Regions from separate parts of the Paenibacillus sp. GXUN7292 genome, predicted to be linked through region 2. Evidence: riboswitches for the same ligand, from Rfam matches in the RefSeq annotation. Region 2 holds a riboswitch; the other holds the start of a gene.

Region 1 (3,212 bases), on a different contig from region 2:
CAAATCCGCCCTGGCTGAGCAAGTGCAGTATGCAGTTTAACTCTGCTTAATAAACAACAAAACTGTGACTTGCATCTTGATTAGTTGAACTTTCCTTCAACTAAACAAGCTGTTAGTCACAGTTTTGTTTATACTCGTTGCTAAATTGTGTTAAAATTAAACAGTTCCATATTTGTCATATGAAAAGGCTCTATTTGTCGAATGATTTCGAATGGAATCAGATCATGTAGCAAATTATTAATTATATCGAAATTACATAAAAAAATAAAGAAAAAAAATTTTCGACAGGAGGAATTCAATTAGTTATGTCGAAAACTAAATTCAGACAACCTAAGAGCGAGACATCAATATCATTTCGAGGGAGGATTACACTTTGCACAAGATCGAAGTATTGTTAGCAGATGACAACAGAGAATTTACTGGCTTGTTATCGGAATACATATCCGAACAAAGTGATATGAAGGTTTGCGGTGTTGCGTATAACGGTGAAGAGGTAATAAGACATTTGGAGCAGACACGTAATGTTCCAGATATTTTAATACTTGATATTATTATGCCTCATTTGGATGGATTAGGTGTTTTGGAAAAACTGCGTGAAATGAATTTGAGTCCAATGCCTAAGATCATTATGCTAACAGCATTCGGCCAAGAAAATATTACGCAAAAGGCCGTACAGTTGGGAGCTTCATACTATATTTTAAAGCCATTCGATATGGAAGTATTGGCTAATCGTATCCGTCAGCTTGTGGGAGTGCCTGCCCACTCGACTTCAGCGCAATTCAGCACTTCATCCACATCATTGAAATCCAATGTAGTGCCAATGGCAAAGGGCAAAAATCTGGATGCGAATATTACGAGCATTATTCACGAAATCGGCGTACCAGCGCATATTAAAGGTTATCAGTATCTTCGTGAAGCGATCACGATGGTATACAACAATATTGAAATTTTAGGAGCAATTACAAAAACGTTGTATCCAGCTATCGCCGAAAAATTCAAAACGACGCCGTCACGCGTCGAACGCGCCATTCGCCATGCGATCGAGGTCGCTTGGACACGCGGCAACATCGACAGCATCAGCCATCTGTTCGGCTACACCATCAACATCAGCAAGTCTAAACCAACCAATAGCGAGTTTATCGCAATGGTGGCTGATAAGCTGAGGATTGAGCATAAGGTGTCGTGAAAGGGTAAGAATTAAATATAACGCGAGAAGCAACAGACACTTCTTTATCGGAAATCCAATTCCGTTAAAGAAGTGTTTTTTATTTAAAGTATTTGATTGAATATCATTTTGTTCATGACAAACACAAACATATCATATATGATAAACAGACAATAAAAATATAAAAGCTTAAGGTGCCAGTAAGTAAAGTTGACTTTATTTAATTGGGTAAAAGGGAAGTGGGTGAGATTCCCACGCGGTCCCGCCGCTGTATAAGAGGAGTCTATGCTTAAATGCCACTGGGAAACTGGGAAGGCAGCATAGACGTTGATTCTTGAGCCAGAATACCTGCCTGAAAAGCTTCAGATCATTTTTCTACGAAGGATAGGAGGGTGTCTATTTTTGCATGCTTTTTTTGTAAGTGCAGTTTAGACCTCTTAACCTTCTGTTAAGAGGTTTTTTGAATTATAAGAATTTATAAGTTTTATCTATAAACTTGTTCTTATCATTCATCGGTATAGAGTAACAGGAGGAGTTTGAAAGAGATGAGAAAACAGAAGTGGTTATCGTGGCTGCTCATTGGCAGTTTGTTTGTTTCGGCGTTCTTGTTCCATGTATCGATAGCTTCTGCAAGTAAGGAACAGCAATCTACGTCTTCCATTAAAGAGCTGTATCGCGATTATGAACAAATTTCTGCTTGGGCATTAGAGGCTATACAACAAGCTACGGACAATGGCTTTGTCCAAGGCAGCGCAGGCAAGTTCAATCCGAAGAAGCCGATTACGAGAGCGGAGTTCACAAAGATTTTGGCAGCAATGCTAGACTTTGATGTGACCCCAGAACAAACAGGCTTTTTTACGGATGTAACGGACCAGGACTGGTTTGCTCCTTATGTAAACACAGCTTTTAATAAAGGCTTGATTACAGGCTACGCGAATAAATTCCAGCCTAATGCAACGATTACTCGTGAAGAAATGGCAGTTATAATCGCTAGAGCATTAGAGCTTGAATTTTCAAAATCCGCTAGTGTAATAAAAGATAGCAATAAAGTGTCAGAATGGGCAAAGCAAGCTGTTGAGGCAGTTACCGCACTTGGCATTATGACGGGCGATGCAGCTGGCTTTCATGCCAATCAAGCCGTTACTAGGGAAATGGCTGCTGTAGTTGCAGTTCGTGCATATGTATACAAGGAAGATTCAACAGCATTTCAAAAATCTTTGGAAATAGCAAAAATAACGGAGCAGTTGAAAAAAACGTCCAGCTTTTTACAAGCAGAAGTAACGAATCCTGTCATAGCAAGCGTTGGCGGCGATTGGACGATATTTGGGCTTGCTCGTTCAGGCATACCAATCGATGCGCAATATTATAGTCAATATGTTAAAAATGTAGAGCAATTTTTAATAGAGAATTCCAGCAAGCTCCATCATGTAAAATATACGGAGTATGGCAGAGTTATTCTTGCGTTAACCGCGATTGGAAAAGATATAACGAATGCTGCAGGCTACGATTTGCGCGAGCCGCTTGCAGATTTTGAAACTGTTATTAAGCAAGGAATTAATGGCCCAATCTTTGCGCTTATAGCTTTGGATAGTAAAAGCTATGACATCCCTGTAGCAGCAGGCGTTAAAAAACAAACGACCAGAGAGCTGCTGATTCAGTTTATTTTGGATAGAGAAGTGAATGGAGGAGGCTGGGCGCTTGGCAATAACCCATCTGAAGCGGATCCGGATATAACGGCAATGGCTATACAAAGTTTGACTCCCTACTATAAAAATAATGAGAAAGTCACAAAGGCTATCGATCGCGGTTTGTCTTGGCTATCAAATGTCCAGCATGCAGATGGTGGTTATGCCACCTGGGAAACTGTAAATTCGCAGAGCGTCGCTCAGGTAATCGTTGCTTTAACAGGCCTTGGCATTAACCCTGATCAAGACGTCAGATTTATTAAAAACGGAAATTCAGTATTTGATGCATTGCTGGCCTACTCAGACGTAAAAGGCGGATTTTATTATGTGAAATCTGGTGGAAGCAGTAACGGCGGGGCTAA
Region 2 (3,212 bases):
TAAGGCAGTTACAGACGTAATTGCGGTTAGTAAATTGACGATTGCGAATGTGAAACAGAACTTGGGCTTTGCCTTCCTGTACAACATGCTGATGCTACCGCTCGCTATAGCAGGTCTGCTGCAGCCGTGGATGGCAGGAATTGCAATGGCGCTAAGCTCGATTTCTGTTGTAAGCAATGCGCTTCGGCTGAAGCTGCAAATGAATCGCAGATACAAAGGAGCAGCGAAAGGATGATGATAACATGGCATGAGGCGGGACTAATATTGCTGACAGGTATTTTCGGAGCTCCCCATTGCATGGGCATGTGCGGAGGGATTGTAACGACGGTTGCGCTTAACAGCTCTTTTTCTGCATGGCGGGCGAGCCTGCTGTATCACGCGGGAAGAATAACCTCCTATACGCTGCTTGGAATGGTGATGGGCCTTGTTGGTTCCTTCCTCAATGTCGCAGGCAAGGTAGCAGGCTTGCAAGGCGCAGCATCTATTATAGGCGGTATTTTTATATTGCTTTGGCTATGGCGGCGTAATCAGCTGCCATTTTTAGCGGCTTTGTCTGCAAGGCTGCATCATCAAATGACCCCAAGGTCAGAGCGCAGTGCCTATATGGAATCTCTGCATATTGCTTTAACAGGTTTTGCCTTCGGATTTCTGCCCTGCGGGCTGACCTATGCGATGCAGATGAATGCGGCTGCTTCGGGCACAATGGTTTCGGGGGCTGTTATTATGCTGTTATTCGGCCTTTCTACCTTTCCTGTACTGGCAGCGACAGCGGCAGCAGCAAAGCTGATTACTAGAAAAAATAGAAGCCTGCTGCGCAAAATCGGCAATGCCGCTGCTTTATTAATAGGAATCATTGCCATAATGCGCGGGCTAGCTGCTAATGGCCTTATTCCGTCTATAGCGATATGGCTATGGTAGTGATAAATGTTATAAAGTGCGGACCGCTTTAATTTCGCGGAACAATGTGACCGGTTTCTCTTGTCCGAGCTTGATCGAGAGTTTAGCCTGCCAGTCGCCTGGCATTAGCGGGTAGCCTTCTCCGATATAAGTGCCGGGCTGCTGCTCTTGAAGCGTGAAATTCATATCGCCGCAAAACATGCCGATCATACTGAGCTTCACGGACAGCTCGGCCCCTGTGATCGGCAGTTGATCCTTATCTGCAAGCTCGATAATAAAGGTGTTTGGTGTGAGTACTTTTGCCGGGGCTGGTGTAACCGTCCATATGGCCTGCAAGTCAGCTTGAAGATGCTCGGTAGTAACAGGCAGGCTTTCCTCTTTTGCAGAAGGATGCAATGTATCTTGAAAAAAATAAAAAACTCCGAAAATAAGGATTACGATAGGCAGGCATATTACAATTGCTTTAGATGAATAGTGAGCGGGTGATGCTTTTCTATTCATAAGCGCACTCCTTTCGATTTATGGTTGGGAATGGACAAATAGGCGGTTGAAGTGTATAGTTACTACTGACAATTTTATTTTAATTAAACAGGTGCTAATCGATCGCAGAGATGCTATCTTACGTCGGTCAGCATAATTGGGAAACCGGTGCAAATCCGGTACGGACCCGCCACTGTAATGCTGGACACCAGCCTTTGCTGGAAAGTCAACATCAGTTAATGCCACTGAGCAGCCGCTGCTTGGGAAGGCGCTGATCGTTCAAGCTGAGTCAGGATACCTGCCTGTTTAAAAGACGCTTATGCCTACGAGGAATTAGGGAGGTGTTCGGGGGATCCATTGTTTGCAGAAATCCTGCAGGCAATCACGGGCATTTCCGACACTTGTTGTTGGGAATGTTTTTTTGTGTTTTAGCTAGATATAGAGAATAGGAGAGAGATGTTCAATGTGGAAAAATAAAAAATGCAATAAACGAATGCTGCTGTCCTTGCTAGCTGTTATTATGACAGCAATGCTGGCTGCCTGCGGAGCTGGCAGTACGAATCAGCCCAGCGCTACGCCTTCATCCAGTTCAGCTGCCAGTACGCCTGAGACGACGGCTTCACCAACTCCTGGGCAGGAGGCCGAGACTGCCTATCCCTTGACACTTAAGGACAGCACTGGATTTGAGCTTACGTTTGAAAAAGCGCCTGCCAAGGTTGTTTCTATTTTGTCCAGCGAGACTGAAATTTTATATGCGATCGGTGCAGGCGAGCAGGTTGTAGGTGTTGATGATTTCAGCAACTACCCGCCAGAGGCGCTGGAAAAACCAAAGGTGGGAGATGTAACAACAAATATTGAAGCGGTGCTTGCATTGGAGCCTGATTTGGTGCTTGCCTCCTCTACTATGAATACTGCCGCAGTAGAGCAGCTTAGAGCTTTAAATATTAACGTATATGCAACGGATCCGAAAACATATGACGAAGTTGCCCAGAAAATTGAATTAATCGGTAAAATTATGAATAAACAAAACGAAGCTGCTGCAGTAGCGGGTCATATGCTTACAGTTAAATCGGAAGTGACAGACAAAATTAAAGATGCAGCGAAAAAGTCGGTTTTCTTTGATGTTTCTGATGGATGGACAGTTGGCTCCGGCGAGTTTATCGATGAACTGATTTCACTAGCTGGCGGCAGCAATATTGCTGCTGAGCAGCAGGGCTGGTTCGAAGCTGACAATGAAATGGTGATCAAGCATAATCCGGATGTGATATTATTCTCAAGCTACGGAGGGGATACAAACGCTCTGGTGGATGGAATTGCAGCAAGATCTGGCTGGGATGCTATCGAAGCTGTGAAAAACAAAGCGATTTTCCCTATTAATGAGGATCTTGTATCGCGAGTTGGCCCGCGTCTGGCAGACGCCCTGCAGGCAATGTCTGCTGCGGTTCACCCTGAGCTGTTTGAAGCGAAATGAAAATAAAACTTTACTTGTATGGAGGAGCAGCATTGCTCCTTCTTGCTGTTTCTATTATTACTAGCCTTTCTTTAGGCTCAGCGGGCATTTCGATTCAAGATGCCTGGCGCATACTCGTGCATTATATGTTTGGCTTGTCTATGGATAATTCCAGCTTTAGCGGTGCTGAAGTAGCCATCATTACGAAGGTGCGGCTGCCGAGAGTTCTGCTTGCAGTATTAGTAGGAGCAGCTCTGGCCCTTGCAGGCGCGGGCTTCCAGGGTGTGCTGCGCAATCCGCTTGCAGATCCTTATACGCTCGGCGTCGCGTCCGGCAGCTCGGTTGGCGCTGCCTTTATTATAGCTGGCGGGCTGCAGCTTGCCTT

The links. Region 2 has a riboswitch for cobalamin ahead of ACRRU2_RS18410 (ABC transporter substrate-binding protein). Riboswitches for the same ligand answer to the same signal wherever they lie in the genome.
Region 1: linked by a shared signal. The riboswitch ahead of ACRRU2_RS07305 (S-layer homology domain-containing protein) and the one ahead of ACRRU2_RS18410 (ABC transporter substrate-binding protein) in region 2 are both predicted to bind cobalamin.

Annotation. Positions count from the first base shown of each region.
Region 1 covers NZ_JBOZWO010000005.1:196,157-199,368, forward strand. Annotated here, with positions in the region: gene spoIVB (SpoIVB peptidase) at 1-40, shown strand, start outside; gene spo0A (sporulation transcription factor Spo0A) at 374-1,186, shown strand; cobalamin riboswitch at 1,341-1,535, shown strand; gene ACRRU2_RS07305 (S-layer homology domain-containing protein) at 1,711-3,212, shown strand, end outside.
Region 2 covers NZ_JBOZWO010000024.1:2,660-5,871, forward strand. Annotated here, with positions in the region: gene ACRRU2_RS18395 (heavy metal translocating P-type ATPase) at 1-235, shown strand, start outside; gene ACRRU2_RS18400 (sulfite exporter TauE/SafE family protein) at 232-918, shown strand; gene ACRRU2_RS18405 (FixH family protein) at 928-1,398, opposite strand; cobalamin riboswitch at 1,471-1,697, shown strand; gene ACRRU2_RS18410 (ABC transporter substrate-binding protein) at 1,841-2,848, shown strand; gene ACRRU2_RS18415 (FecCD family ABC transporter permease) at 2,845-3,212, shown strand, end outside.